DNA from 3 places in the Paraburkholderia sp. J63 genome. Region 1 is predicted to be linked to each of the others. Evidence: predicted binding sites of a transcription regulator. Region 1 holds the regulator's gene; each other region holds the start of a gene.
What was found. The regulator LexA, encoded in region 1, represses DNA repair genes until DNA is damaged. The targets are predictions, from matches to a motif close to ACTGTATNNNNATACAGT.
Positions count from the first base shown of each region.

Region 2: U5775_RS02975 (PA0069 family radical SAM protein) is a predicted target of LexA. The motif match lies at 2,038-2,055, and genes of this name have one in related genera.
Region 3: imuA (translesion DNA synthesis-associated protein ImuA) is a predicted target of LexA. The motif match lies at 1,867-1,884, and genes of this name have one in related genera.

Region 1 covers NZ_CAJMZF010000005.1:85,977-89,985, reverse strand. The annotation lists gene U5775_RS07725 (universal stress protein) at 1-351, shown strand, start outside; gene U5775_RS07720 (DUF2939 domain-containing protein) at 470-1,180, opposite strand; gene U5775_RS07715 (hypothetical protein) at 1,280-1,654, opposite strand; gene lexA (transcriptional repressor LexA) at 1,689-2,339, opposite strand; gene U5775_RS07705 (sulfate ABC transporter substrate-binding protein) at 2,655-3,698, shown strand; gene cysT (sulfate ABC transporter permease subunit CysT) at 3,849-4,009, shown strand, end outside.
Region 2 covers NZ_CAJMZF010000002.1:145,465-149,473, forward strand. The annotation lists gene U5775_RS02965 (PQQ-dependent sugar dehydrogenase) at 1-157, shown strand, start outside; gene U5775_RS02970 (NINE protein) at 335-805, shown strand; gene U5775_RS02975 (PA0069 family radical SAM protein) at 826-2,001, opposite strand; gene U5775_RS02980 (Lrp/AsnC ligand binding domain-containing protein) at 2,129-2,617, opposite strand; gene U5775_RS02985 (D-amino acid dehydrogenase) at 2,796-4,009, shown strand, end outside.
Region 3 covers NZ_CAJMZF010000009.1:138,118-142,126, reverse strand. The annotation lists gene U5775_RS12685 (CHAD domain-containing protein) at 129-980, shown strand; gene imuA (translesion DNA synthesis-associated protein ImuA) at 1,903-2,619, shown strand; gene U5775_RS12675 (DNA polymerase Y family protein) at 2,540-4,009, shown strand, end outside.

The DNA.
Region 1 (4,009 bases):
GTCGACATGCGTTCGACGATCGCGCAGAGCGCGGGCTTGCTCACCGATGTGGCCTGTGGGCGCTTCGAGGAGACCGCGCGCGAGATCCTTCAGGAAGGCGTGGACTGGCTGACCGAGCGTGGCGTGCGCGCGCAGGGCCACTTCGCGTTCGGGCATCCGATCGACGAGATTGCGAATCTCGCCAACGAGTTGCACGTCGATCTCGTGGTGGTGGGGCATCGTTGCCGCACCGGACTGTCGCGCTGGTGGATGGGCGCGGGCAATACGCCGCTGCTCGACCGCGTGACGTGCAGCATCCTCGTGGCCTGTTCTTCGGCGGCCGAGGAAAAACAGCAGCAGGCGGCGGCTTAGTCTCGTCTCTGCGCATCGCATTGCGTGGGCGCCATGGTGGTGCCCGCGCAATGACCGAATGACGGCGAACCACAATCACGAGGGCTCGCCGTCATTCTTCCGTTCCCTTCCGCTTTCCTCAATTCGACGCGTTCGCGTCGCTGCCGGCATTGGGCTCGTTTAGCTCCACGGCCGCGAGCTTCCACGAAAACAGCCCGTGACGCTGCAGGATGGCCGCATAGCGCTCGCTATGAGCGCCGCGTTGCCACGTGACGGCGAACGTGTTCAAGCCGCGATAACCCGCCGACGTTTGCGCACGCGGCTGCTCTTGCTGCTGTTGTGGCGCTTGCGCCTCGGGATTGCCCGATGCGGGCGGCGTGGAGCCCGGTGTGGCTTCGCCCGGCGTGGCTTCGCCCTGTTGCGACGATGGCGGCGCCTCGGACGGCGGCGCGGGCCGCTCGCCCGGCTGGCCGGTCGGCGGCATGCCGCTGAGCAGCGCGGCGACGCCGTCGGGTGTCGCATACGCATCCACGAGCGGGCCGATCAGCGCGCCGCCGATTACGGCGCCAAAGAGCAGCAGCGGATTGCTGCTATGCGTGGCCTCGATGCGCCGTTGCAGCATCTCACCAACCTGCTGCTTCAGGCTCACGCGCAGCGCCGGGTAATCGACGTACTCGCTCAGTGCGGCCGCGTCGCGAGCGTCGGCGGCTGCCTTGAGGTGATTCAGGGCGATATACGGCGAGGCGTAGCCATAGCCTGCCGCGGCCACGATCGCAACTGCCGCGACAGCGATGGCGACGGGCTTCTTCCAGCTTGTTGATTTGCGGGGAGTCGTTTGGATATCGGTCATTGGATGGGGCAACCCCGAGTTGTTCAATCAGGGTGTTGACCGCGAGCAATCCAAAACGATCCCTCTGCCATATCTATTACTTCGCGATTACTTCACTGATTACTTCGCCAGCGCGGCCGGCACGTCGCTTTGCTGTTCGGCGATACAGCGGTCGATGGCGCGGCACACCGCTTCCATCGTGCCCACCATGATGAGCCGCGACGAACCGTGATAGACCCGCACCGGCGCGCGACGCCCCGGCTGTTCCGTATTCAGCGTGCTGTTGAGCGAGACGCGCGCGAACGCCGGCTGTGCCGAAGGCAGCGCGGGGGTTTCATCGGCGTGATCGAGGTCGTCGAAGAGCGAACCATTGACCTGACGGCCCAGCGCGGCGGCCGAGGCGCGCGCCTCGCGCATGGCGCACGAGGCGATCCCGCGCAGGTGGCGCAGACGGCCGAATTGACGGAAGGGCAGCAAGCGGGCAAGGCGTTCCATGATTCTCTCTCCAGAAGATGCGCGGGCGGAATGATCAGAATTCGGTGGGGCGGATCAGGCCGACGGCTATGCCTTCGAGCGCGAAGTCGGCGCTGCCGACCGCGACGAAGATGTTTTCGTAGTCGGGGTTCTCTGCGATCAGCTCGATGCCGTTGGGCTGCCGCTTCAGACGCTTCACGGTGACGTCGTCGCCGAGGCGCGCAACGATGATCTGGCCGTCTTTCGCTTCGCTCTTTTTCTGCACGGCGAGCAGGTCGCCGTCGAGGATGCCCGCGTCGCGCATGGACAGGCCGCGCACCTTCAGCAGGTAGTCGGGCCGGCTCGAGAACAGCGCCGGGTCACAGGTGTAGTTCTGCGAAATATGTTCTTGCGCGAGGATCGGGCTGCCCGCCGCCACGCGGCCAACGAGCGGCAGCGAGAGCTGCATGATGCTTCCGTGCGGCAGCGTGAACTGATGCGGCAGGTCGTCGGGGCCGGGCATGAGGCGGATGCCGCGCGACGCGCCCGCAGCCAGTTCGATCACGCCCTTGCGCGCCAGCGCCCGCAGATGCTCCTCCGCAGAGTTGGCCGAGCTGAAACCCAGCTCGGCGGCGATCTCGGCGCGCGTGGGCGGGAAGCCCGTGCGCTCGATCGCGCGGCGGATCAGATCGAAAACCTGCTGCTGTCGTGCGGTGAGTTTGGTCATGGCGCTACTGTATGTTTGAACAGGTAACTGTATTTTTATACAGTATTCGCCGCTTTTCAAGTGTTACTTGAACTTTGCGATCGCGATGGCGCGGCAGCGGCGTTGCACGCCGCTCAAACCGGCGAAATCGCAGACGAAAACATGCTCGAACGCCCGATTCCTCCGTCCTTACCACTTTTGCATATTAAAAAATGAAAAAACATCATTTTTAATAATGTAAGCCGATCGCTAGACTGGCCTCCATCGATTGCTGCACCACCAACGAGAACGCGCAAAAGCGCACGCGAAAACGCACGACGACACGGAGAAAGGCGGATGAAACAAGGCATTACGGGGCGCGCATGGCTGGGGAAGCTGGCGGCAAAACTGATCATCGGCGTGGCGCCGCTCTTCGGCATGGCCGCCTTCGCGCCGGCCGCGCATGCGGACACGTCGCTGCTCAATGTCTCCTACGATCCCACGCGCGAGCTGTACCAGAACATCAACGACGCCTTCATCAAGGAGTGGAAGGCGAAGACGGGCGAGACGCTCACCATCAAGCAGTCGCATGGCGGCTCGGGCGCGCAGGCGCGCTCGGTGCTCGACGGGCTGCAGGCCGACGTCGTGACGCTCGCGCTCGCCTGGGACATCGACGCGCTCGCCAACAAGGGGCTGATTGCGAAGGACTGGCAAAAGCGCCTGCCCGACAACGCCTCGCCGTACACCTCGACCATCGTGTTTCTCGTGCGTAAGGGCAATCCGAAGCACATCAAGGACTGGGACGATCTCACGAAGCCCGGCGTCTCGATCGTCACGCCCAATCCGAAGACCTCGGGCGGCGCGCGCTGGAATTACCTCGCGGCCTGGGCCTATGCGCTGCATCAGCCGGGCGGCAACGAGCAGAAGGCGAAGGAGTTCGTCACGAAGCTCTACAAGAACGCCGGCGTGCTCGACTCGGGCGCGCGCGGCGCGACCACGAGCTTCGTGCAGCGCGGTATCGGCGACGTGCTGATTGCGTGGGAGAACGAAGCATTTCTCTCGCTCAAGGAGTTCGGGCCGGACAAGTTCGAGATCGTGGTGCCTTCGGTGAGCATTCTTGCCGAGCCGCCGGTTGCGGTGGTCGACAAGGTCGTGGACAAGCGCGGCACGCGCAAGGTGGCCGAAGCCTATCTGCAGTTCCTCTATAGCGAAGAGGGCCAGGAGATCGCGGCGAAGAACTTTTACCGTCCGCGCTCGGACAAGGTGCCGGCGGCGTTCACGGCGAAGTTTCCGAAGCTGAAGCTCTATACCGTCGACGATACGTTCGGCGGCTGGGCCAACGCCCAGAAGACGCATTTCGCGGATGGCGGCGTGTTCGATTCGATTTATCAGCCGCAATAAGTCGCAGCAAGTCGTAATAGGCGACGCAAACGCAGTACCGCAGACGAGAAAAACAAGGCGCGCCCGACGAGGCGCGCTTTTCGACGCAGGACACCCCATGCGCGGCACGCAACGAGGGCGCTCCGCGCAACCCATGTGAAGAGATAGAGCATGACGACGTTTCGATTACAGAAGCCAGGCGCGCTGCCGGGATTCGGCGTGACGCTCGGCATCACGGTGGCGTATCTGAGCCTCGTGGTGCTCATTCCGCTGGCGGCCACGTTCCTCAAGACCGCGACGCTCGACTGGGCGCAGTTCGTGCGCGCCGTGGC
Region 2 (4,009 bases), on a different contig from region 1:
GCACGCGCACCAGGACGTGTTCGCCGAGGGCTGGCTCAATCCCGACGAGACCGAATGGGGCCGCCCCGCCGATGTGCTGCCGCTGCCCGACGGGTCGCTCCTCATCAGCGACGACTATGCGGGCGCGATCTATCGCGTGACCTACGCCAAGCCCTGAGCGCGGATTGCGGCGCGTGCGACCGCTACGCTCGCGCCCCCGCTTCGGGCATTTCCCGGCATAAGCGGCAACATCTGCCTGCGCGGGCACGCGCCACGTACAATGGCCGGCGGCCCACGTCCGCGCGTGAGCTCAGTTGCCGTGCGGCTTTCGCGCCGTCATCCCATCCGTCTGCCCATGTCCAATCAAAAGAATCCCGCACGCTTTCGCTCCAAGACACTCACCGCCGCCCTCGCCTTCCTGCTCGGCTGCTTCGGCGCTCACCGCTTCTATCTGTACGGATCGCGCGACGTATGGGGCTGGGCCCATATCGCCGGCACGCTGCTCGGCATTCCCGGCGTGCTGCTGCTCATCGCCACCCAGCGCGCGTCGATACCGGGCTGGGCGCTCGCCGTGATCGGCGCCGTGTCCGTGCTCGCGGCGTTTCTTGCCGCCATCGTCTATGGGCTGCGCCCCGACGACAAGTGGGATGCGCAGTTCAATGCGGCCTTCGCGGGAAGCCGCGCGAGCCGCTCGGGCTGGACCGTGATCTTCGTGGTGATCTTCTCGCTGTTCTTCGGCGCGTTTGGGCTGATGACGGGCCTCGCGTTCTCGTTCCAGACTTACTTCGAATCGCAGGTCGAGGCGGCCAAGGCGATTTCTCAATAGCGGCAACGGCACGCAGCGCGCTAGAACAGATCGAGTTGCGGCTTCTCGCGCACCGTCTTTGCACGCACGAACGCCGACATGTCCAGGATGCCGTGACGCCGCTCGTTCAACCCGAGCCGCTTCACGGCCTTGTGAAAGCGCTGCTTGAGCAGGTCGGCCCAAAGCCCGGTGCCCTTCATGCGCTGCGAGAACGCCGAGTCGTAATCCTTGCCGCCGCGCATGTCGCGCACGCGGCTCATCACGCGCGCCGCGCGTTGCGGGAAATGCGCCTCCAGCCAGCCCTGAAAGAGCGGCGCCACCTCCCACGGCAGACGCAACACGATATAGCTCGCGCTCGTCGCGCCGGCCTCGGCGCAGGCTTCGAGCACGCGCTCCATGTCCGGCTCGGTCACGAACGGAATCACGGGCGCGATGCTCACGCCCACGGGAATGCCCGCCTGCGCGAGCGTGCGGATCGTGCGCAGCCGGCGCGCGGGCGTGGCCGCGCGCGGTTCGAGCGTGCGCGCGAGATCGGCGTCGAGCGTCGTGATGGTGATCGCGGCCATGAACTGCTGGCGTTGCGCCATCGGCACGAGCAGGTCGAGATCGCGCTCGATCAGCGAGGATTTCGTGATGGCCGCGAACGGGTGCTGACGCTCGCTCAGCACTTCGATCACGCGGCGCGTGATGCGCAGATCGCGCTCGACGGGCTGCCAGGCATCGGTATTCACGCCTAGCGCGATGGGCTCGGGCTCGTAAGCGGGCTTCGCGATTTCGCGCACGAGCAGTTCGGGCGCATTGATCTTCGCGTAGATGCGGCTCTCGAAATCGAGCCCCGGCGAGAGGCCCAAATAGCTGTGCGTGGGCCGCGCGAAACAGTAGATGCAGCCGTGCTCGCAACCGCGGTACGGATTGAGCGAGACGCTGAACGGAATATCGGGCGACTGGTTGCGCGTGAGGATGCTCTTCGCGCGCTCCTCGAAGACCTGGGTGCGCAATGCGGGCGCGTCTGCGGCGGCAAGCTCGTCGACGCCCGGGTCGTCACCTTCGTGGCCGCCTGCCTCCTCGCCCGGCTGCGCGTGCTGCCAGCCATCGTCGAAGACTTCGCGCTGGTCGACCTCGTAGCGCCCCTGCATGTTCGTGACGGCGCCCCGCCCCTTGCGCGGCGCAGGCGGGGCGACGGGATACCAGGTGTCAGGGGAATGATCGGGGTCCAGTTCTTTCACGGCACAAAGCAAGCAAAGCGTCTCGATACTGTATAAATATACAGTATCGAGACGCTTTGTCGAGCGAGAAAAACGGGGCGCTTTCGGCCCCGCACGCGCGTGCCGGATGCCCTCGGCGCTACTCGCCCACCGCGATCGTCAAGGTCTCCTTGATCTCCTCCATGACCACATAGCTCTTCGACTGCACCGCGCCTGGCAGTTGCAGCAGGATGTCGCCGAGCAGCTTGCGGTAGTCGGCCATTTCGCCAATGCGCGCCTTGATCAGGTAATCGAAGTCGCCCGAGACCAGATGGCATTCGAGCACTTCGGGAATCTTCTTCACCTCGCGGCGGAACTGGTCGAACATGTTGCCGCTCTTGTGGTCGAGCGTGATCTCCACGAACACCAGCAGCGCCGCACCCAAGACGTTCGGATTCACGCGCGCGTAGTAGCCGGTGATGACGCCATCGCGCTCCATGCGCTTGACCCGCTCGATGCAGGGCGTGACCGAAAGCCCGACCTGCTCCGCGAGGTCCTTCATGGCCATGCGGCCATCCTCCTGGAGCAGCTTCAGGATCCGGTGATCGAGCCGGTCCAGCGCACGGACCGGCTGACGCTGCGTTCTCATGTTTTTTTCCTGAAAATCTGAAAAATACGATAACAAAATCTGGACGTAGAACAATAGCATAGTCGATATTACTGGCTACCTCCGATTTTTCATGCCTTCTGCACTGAATGCCCCTGGAAAGGGCGAATCAGCCCGAGGCAAAACGGCGTAGCCCCAACAAATCTATGTGGAGCAGGCTATGCGAGTCGTCGTGTTGGGCAGTGGTGTGGTCGGGATTGCCAGCGCCTGGTATCTTGCCCGTGCGGGCCACGAGGTGACGGTGATCGACCGCGAGGCCGGTCCCGCGCTCGAAACCAGTTTTGCCAACGCCGGCCAGATCTCGCCTGGCTATGCCGCGCCGTGGGCCGCGCCGGGCGTGCCGCTCAAGGCGATCAAGTGGATGTTCGAGAAGCACGCGCCGCTCGCCATCCGCCTGGACGGCACGAAGTTCCAGCTGCAATGGATGTGGCAGATGCTGCAGAACTGCACGGCCGAGCGCTATGCGCTCAACAAGGGCCGCATGGTGCGCCTCGCCGAATACAGCCGCGACTGCCTGCAGGCGCTACGCGCCGACACCGGCATCCAGTACGAAGGCCGCACGGGCGGCACGCTCCAGGTGTTCCGCACGCAGCAGCAATTCGACGGCGCGGCGAAGGACATCGCCGTGCTGAAGGACGCGAACGTCCCGTACGAGCTGCTCACCGCCGCCGAACTCGGCCGCGCCGAGCCGGCGCTTGCCGCGGTCTCGCACAAGCTCACCGGCGGCTTGCGCCTGCCCGGCGACGAAACCGGCGACTGCCAGCTCTTCACCACGCGCCTCGCCAGGATGGCCGCGGATCTGGGTGTCAAGTTCCGCTACAACACGCCGATCGATGGCCTCGCCGTGCAAAGCGAGCGTATCGCGGGCGTGCAGTGCGGCAGCGAACTCGTGCGCGCGGACTCGTACGTGGTCGCGCTCGGCTCGTTCTCCACGCAGATGCTGGCAGGCCTCGTGAAGATCCCGGTCTACCCGCTCAAGGGCTACTCGATCACGGCGCCGATCGTCAACGCAGGCGCCGCGCCGGTCTCGACCGTGCTCGACGAGACCTACAAGATCGCGATCACGCGTTTCGACGATCGCATCCGCGTGGGCGGCATGGCCGAGATCGTCGGCTACGACAAGACGCTCAAGCAAGCGCGCCGCGAGACGCTCGAAATGTGCGTGAACGACCTGTTCCCGGGCGGCGGCGACACCTCGCAGGCCACCTTCTGGACCGGCCTGCGCCCGATGACGCCGGACGGCACGCCCGTGGTGGGCCGCACGCCGTTCTCGAACCTGTTCCTGAACACGGGGCACGGCACGCTCGGCTGGACCATGTCGTGCGGCTCGGGCCAGTTGCTCGCCGACCTCATCTCGGGCAAGCAGCCCGCGAT
Region 3 (4,009 bases), on a different contig from region 1:
CCACCGCAATTCCGTCAATGGCCGGCAAACCAGATGGTCACGCTATATTGAAGGACGCTCCGCTGATCATTTCGATCGTGGCGTCGTGACGCATGTTATGAGTCGTTGGACAGAGTGCGGGAGGGCGGATGGGCAACGGGAAAATGGACAAACGCGAGCGACACGAACCATGCGCCGAGGCGGCGTTTTCGGACATTGCGTCGCCCATTGTCGACGAGGCAATCGAGCAGGCGAAGGGAATCGCCACCGCCCCTTCCGCTGAAGGGCTCCATCAGTTACGCATCACGATGCGCCGCCTGCGATCGTTATGGTGGTCGTACCGCCCCTTGCTCGACGTGGGGGAGAATACCCGGCAGCGCGAGCTCTTCAGGTCACTCGCCGATTCAGCTGGCAAGGCGCGTGATTATGACGTTCTGATTGCGCTGCTCAAGCTTCAACAGAAAGGCGGAGATGCGCTTCCACCTGAAATAACAGATGCCCGACAGGCGGCACTCGAAGCTGGCAGCGAAGTGTTTTCGAATCCTGAAATGAAGACGCTACTGCTTGAGGCACTCTCGCAGGCCTCGGGAGCGCTGGTCGCGAGAGAGAACCGACACCCACTTCAGGTTTTCTCGGAAGGCCGCGTCGCAGCGTCTGAAAAGCAGTTGCGCAAACGCGCGAGGCGCGCCGCAAAGGCCAAAAGATCAGACGTTTCAGCTTTTCATGATGTCAGAAAGGCTGGAAAGAAGGCTCGCTATCTCCTGGAGCTTTTCGGGCCGGTACTGTCCGCTGGCCATCGCAAAACGTTGAACCGTCTCAAGAAAATCCAGAAGCGATTCGGCGCCCTGAATGACGTCGTTGCGAGCGAAAAGCTTTTGCGCGACAACGCCCCGTTGCTTGCCGCTTTAGGCGAGCCGGAAAGAACACTGAAATGGTTCAAGAGGGAGCGTGAGCGACGCTTGCGGGCCGCTGCGGCCTTATTGCGCAAGCACTGGAAATAGGTCTGCCAGCAACGGGCGCACTCCTGGCAAAGCAGGCCTGTCAGATGTGGCCGTGCAGAGAGTTCTGTGGGCACTTTAATCGACACGTACCGTACGTCAGTGGCCGTCATGACACGAGCAGTCGGGGGCCCTTCGTGAACAGCGATGACCGCCTGGGGTCGGCTAGCGACTTCCGACCGTGGTGTCGCTGTCGAGTACGCCGGGCGGCTAGCGATCGGCAACGATCGTGCAGACGCAACACCCGGCAAATCCGAAGGCAACACGCCTTTGAGGCAGCCTTGCCAGGCAAGTCTCTGGAAGGCAACGCGAGACGCGGTGCCTACTTGAATTTCACCTGGTAGATCCAGCCGGCGCCCGCCGGCGGACGGGTTGCCTGCGTGGCCAGTTGCGCGGCAATACTCTCCGGGCACGGGACCTTCACGCCACCGAGGCGGGACACTTGCCTGCCTGTCACGATCCCGCGCATCTAGCTCCTTCCCAGCGGGCCGCAGTGCCGACGCCGGCGCCGGCGAGTCGCTTGCCGGAACGTTATCGCCAATCTGACGCGCTGATGCCGTGCGTACGCTGCTTCACTGGCCATTTCTTTTGGTCCCGGCGATCAACGTTTTCATCGCGACGGCTCGCGGCTCAAGCAGCAGTACGTCTGCCCGCACCACAAGGCGTCCGCGGGTACACCCACCCAGACCACCATGGCCGGAGAGCCGTCGTCTCGCCGTTGATGCCACGCCACCGCTTGCGCCGCCCCAAAATAAAAAGCCCGCCAGTATGGGCGGGCTGAATCCATATCGTGGAGACATGGAGGAGACAGAAACCATTTTAAGGGTTTTCCCTTATCTGCGCAAGTGCCTCAAGGCTTCGTGACAGATTGCCAGCGCGCCAGTATGATACTGTATAAATGTACAGTGTTTTTTTGGGGGGCGTGATGGGTCAACTGAACGTGCGCGCGGAGGCGATTCACCCGGACCTCTGGTTCGCCTCGCAGCTGGCCGTCGCCCGCGGGCGGGCAATCACCAGTGGCCACGGTTCGCTCGACGCCGAGCTGCCTGGACGCGGCTGGCCCACCGGTGCCCTGACCGAGGTGATGCTGCCCCAGCCGGGTTGCGGCGAACTCCGGCTCCTGCAGCCAGCGCTTGCGGCGATCGCCCAACGGCCCGTGTTTGCGGTGCAGCCACCGCATCGGCTTCAGCCGGCGGCGCTGACCTGGTGGGGGCTGAAACAGGAAAACATCCATGTCCTGAAACCCGCCTCCACCGCCGACGCACTCTGGGCGGCAGAGCAGATCCTGCGTGCTGGCACAGCGGGCGCCGTGCTTTTCTGGCAATCCCAGATCCATCCCGATGCGCTGCGCCGGTTGCACCTCGCGGCACAGCGCGCCGGGACGCTTTTTTTCCTGTTTCGTCCGATGGCGGCGGCAAGCGCGACCTCACCCGCGCCGTTACGGATCGCGCTGGCACCCACACCGGGCGGCGTGAACATTTCCTTCGTCAAACGTCGCGGCCCTCATCGGGACGATCCCGTCTTCGTCCCGCTGTCACCTTCTCCAGTCCTTCTGAATCGCCATGCACCACTGGATCGGCGTTCATCTGCCGCGCCTGCCCATCGAGAGTTTTTGCCCGACCTGGCACATGCCAGCGTCTGAGGCCGGTACCGTTGTGCTGGACAAGGGTCGTGTGCTGGATATGGATGCCGGAGCGCGTTCGCTGGGCGTGGTCGAGGGCATGCGCCGCGGCGGCGTGCTCACGCTCGCGCCGCACGCGCATATCCGCGAGCGCGACACGGCGCGCGAACAGATGACGATGCAGGGGGTGGCTTTCGCGCTGCTCCAGTTCACCCCCAACGTTGTGATGGCAGACGAAAACGTCGTGCTGGCCGATGTGACCGCAAGCGTGCGGCTATTTGGCGGCCTGCACGCGCTGCGACAGCGTATTCGCCGCGCGATTGCCGACTTTGGCGTGACCTGCGTGACATCGATCGCCGCGACGGCTGAAGCGGCGTGGCTGCTCGCGCGCACAGGCGGCGGCGTGGCGCTCAGCGAGTGCTCGCAGCGTCGCGCGCTTGCCCGTGTGCCCGTGAGCGCCCTGCCGGCGGCAAGGCGGTACGCCGAATGGTTTGACGGACTCGGCTGTACCACGATGGCGGACGTGATGCGTTTGCCACGCGCGGGGCTCAAAAAGCGCTGCGGCACGGCCCTCCTGGACGCGCTCGACCGCGCGACGGGTGCGGCACCCGAGGTCCACGAGTGGCTTGCCTTGCCGCCCGCGTTCGATGCACGCGTCGAGCTGCCGGACCGGATCGAGCATGTGGAGGCCGCACTGTTCGCTGCGCGGCGGCTGACGCTCCAGATGACCGGCTGGCTTGCGGCACGCCAGCTCGCCGTCGCCCGCTTTGTCCTGCTGCTGGAACACGAGCGCGGCCGCGATGCGATTGCCCCGACGGAGCTCGAGGTGGCGCTGGGTGAGCCGACGTGGCATGAAGAGCATCTCGTGCGACTGCTGAAGGAGCGGCTCGCGCGCGTCGAGCTCGCGGCACCGGTCATCGCCCTGCGCCTTGAGGCGAAGGATGTCCGGGAGGCTGAAGCGCCCAGCGATTCGCTGTTTCCGGAGCCGGGTGGCTCACCCCAGGATCACGCACGGTTGATGGAACTGCTGGTCGCGCGACTGGGTGCACAGAACGTGCTGCGTCCTGGCCCGGTGGCGGACTATCGTCCGGAGGTCGCCGCGCAATGGGTGCCAACGTCGGGGGAAACGCCGCGCGCCCGCCAAGAACCGCCCCGCGATCTGCCCCGGCCGGCCTGGCTGCTCGACGCACCCGTCCAGCTCATCATGCGTGGGCACCGGCCGTTCTACGGAACACCGCTGCGCATCGTCTCGCCGGGTGAGCGCATCGAATGCGGCTGGCAGGACGGGGCTGTCGTCACGCGCGACTACTTCGTCGCCGAGGCGGAAAACCATCTGCACTACTGGATATACCGGGAGCGCGTCGGAAGCCGGGATGAACGCGAACCCCGGTGGTTTCTTCATGGGTTGTTC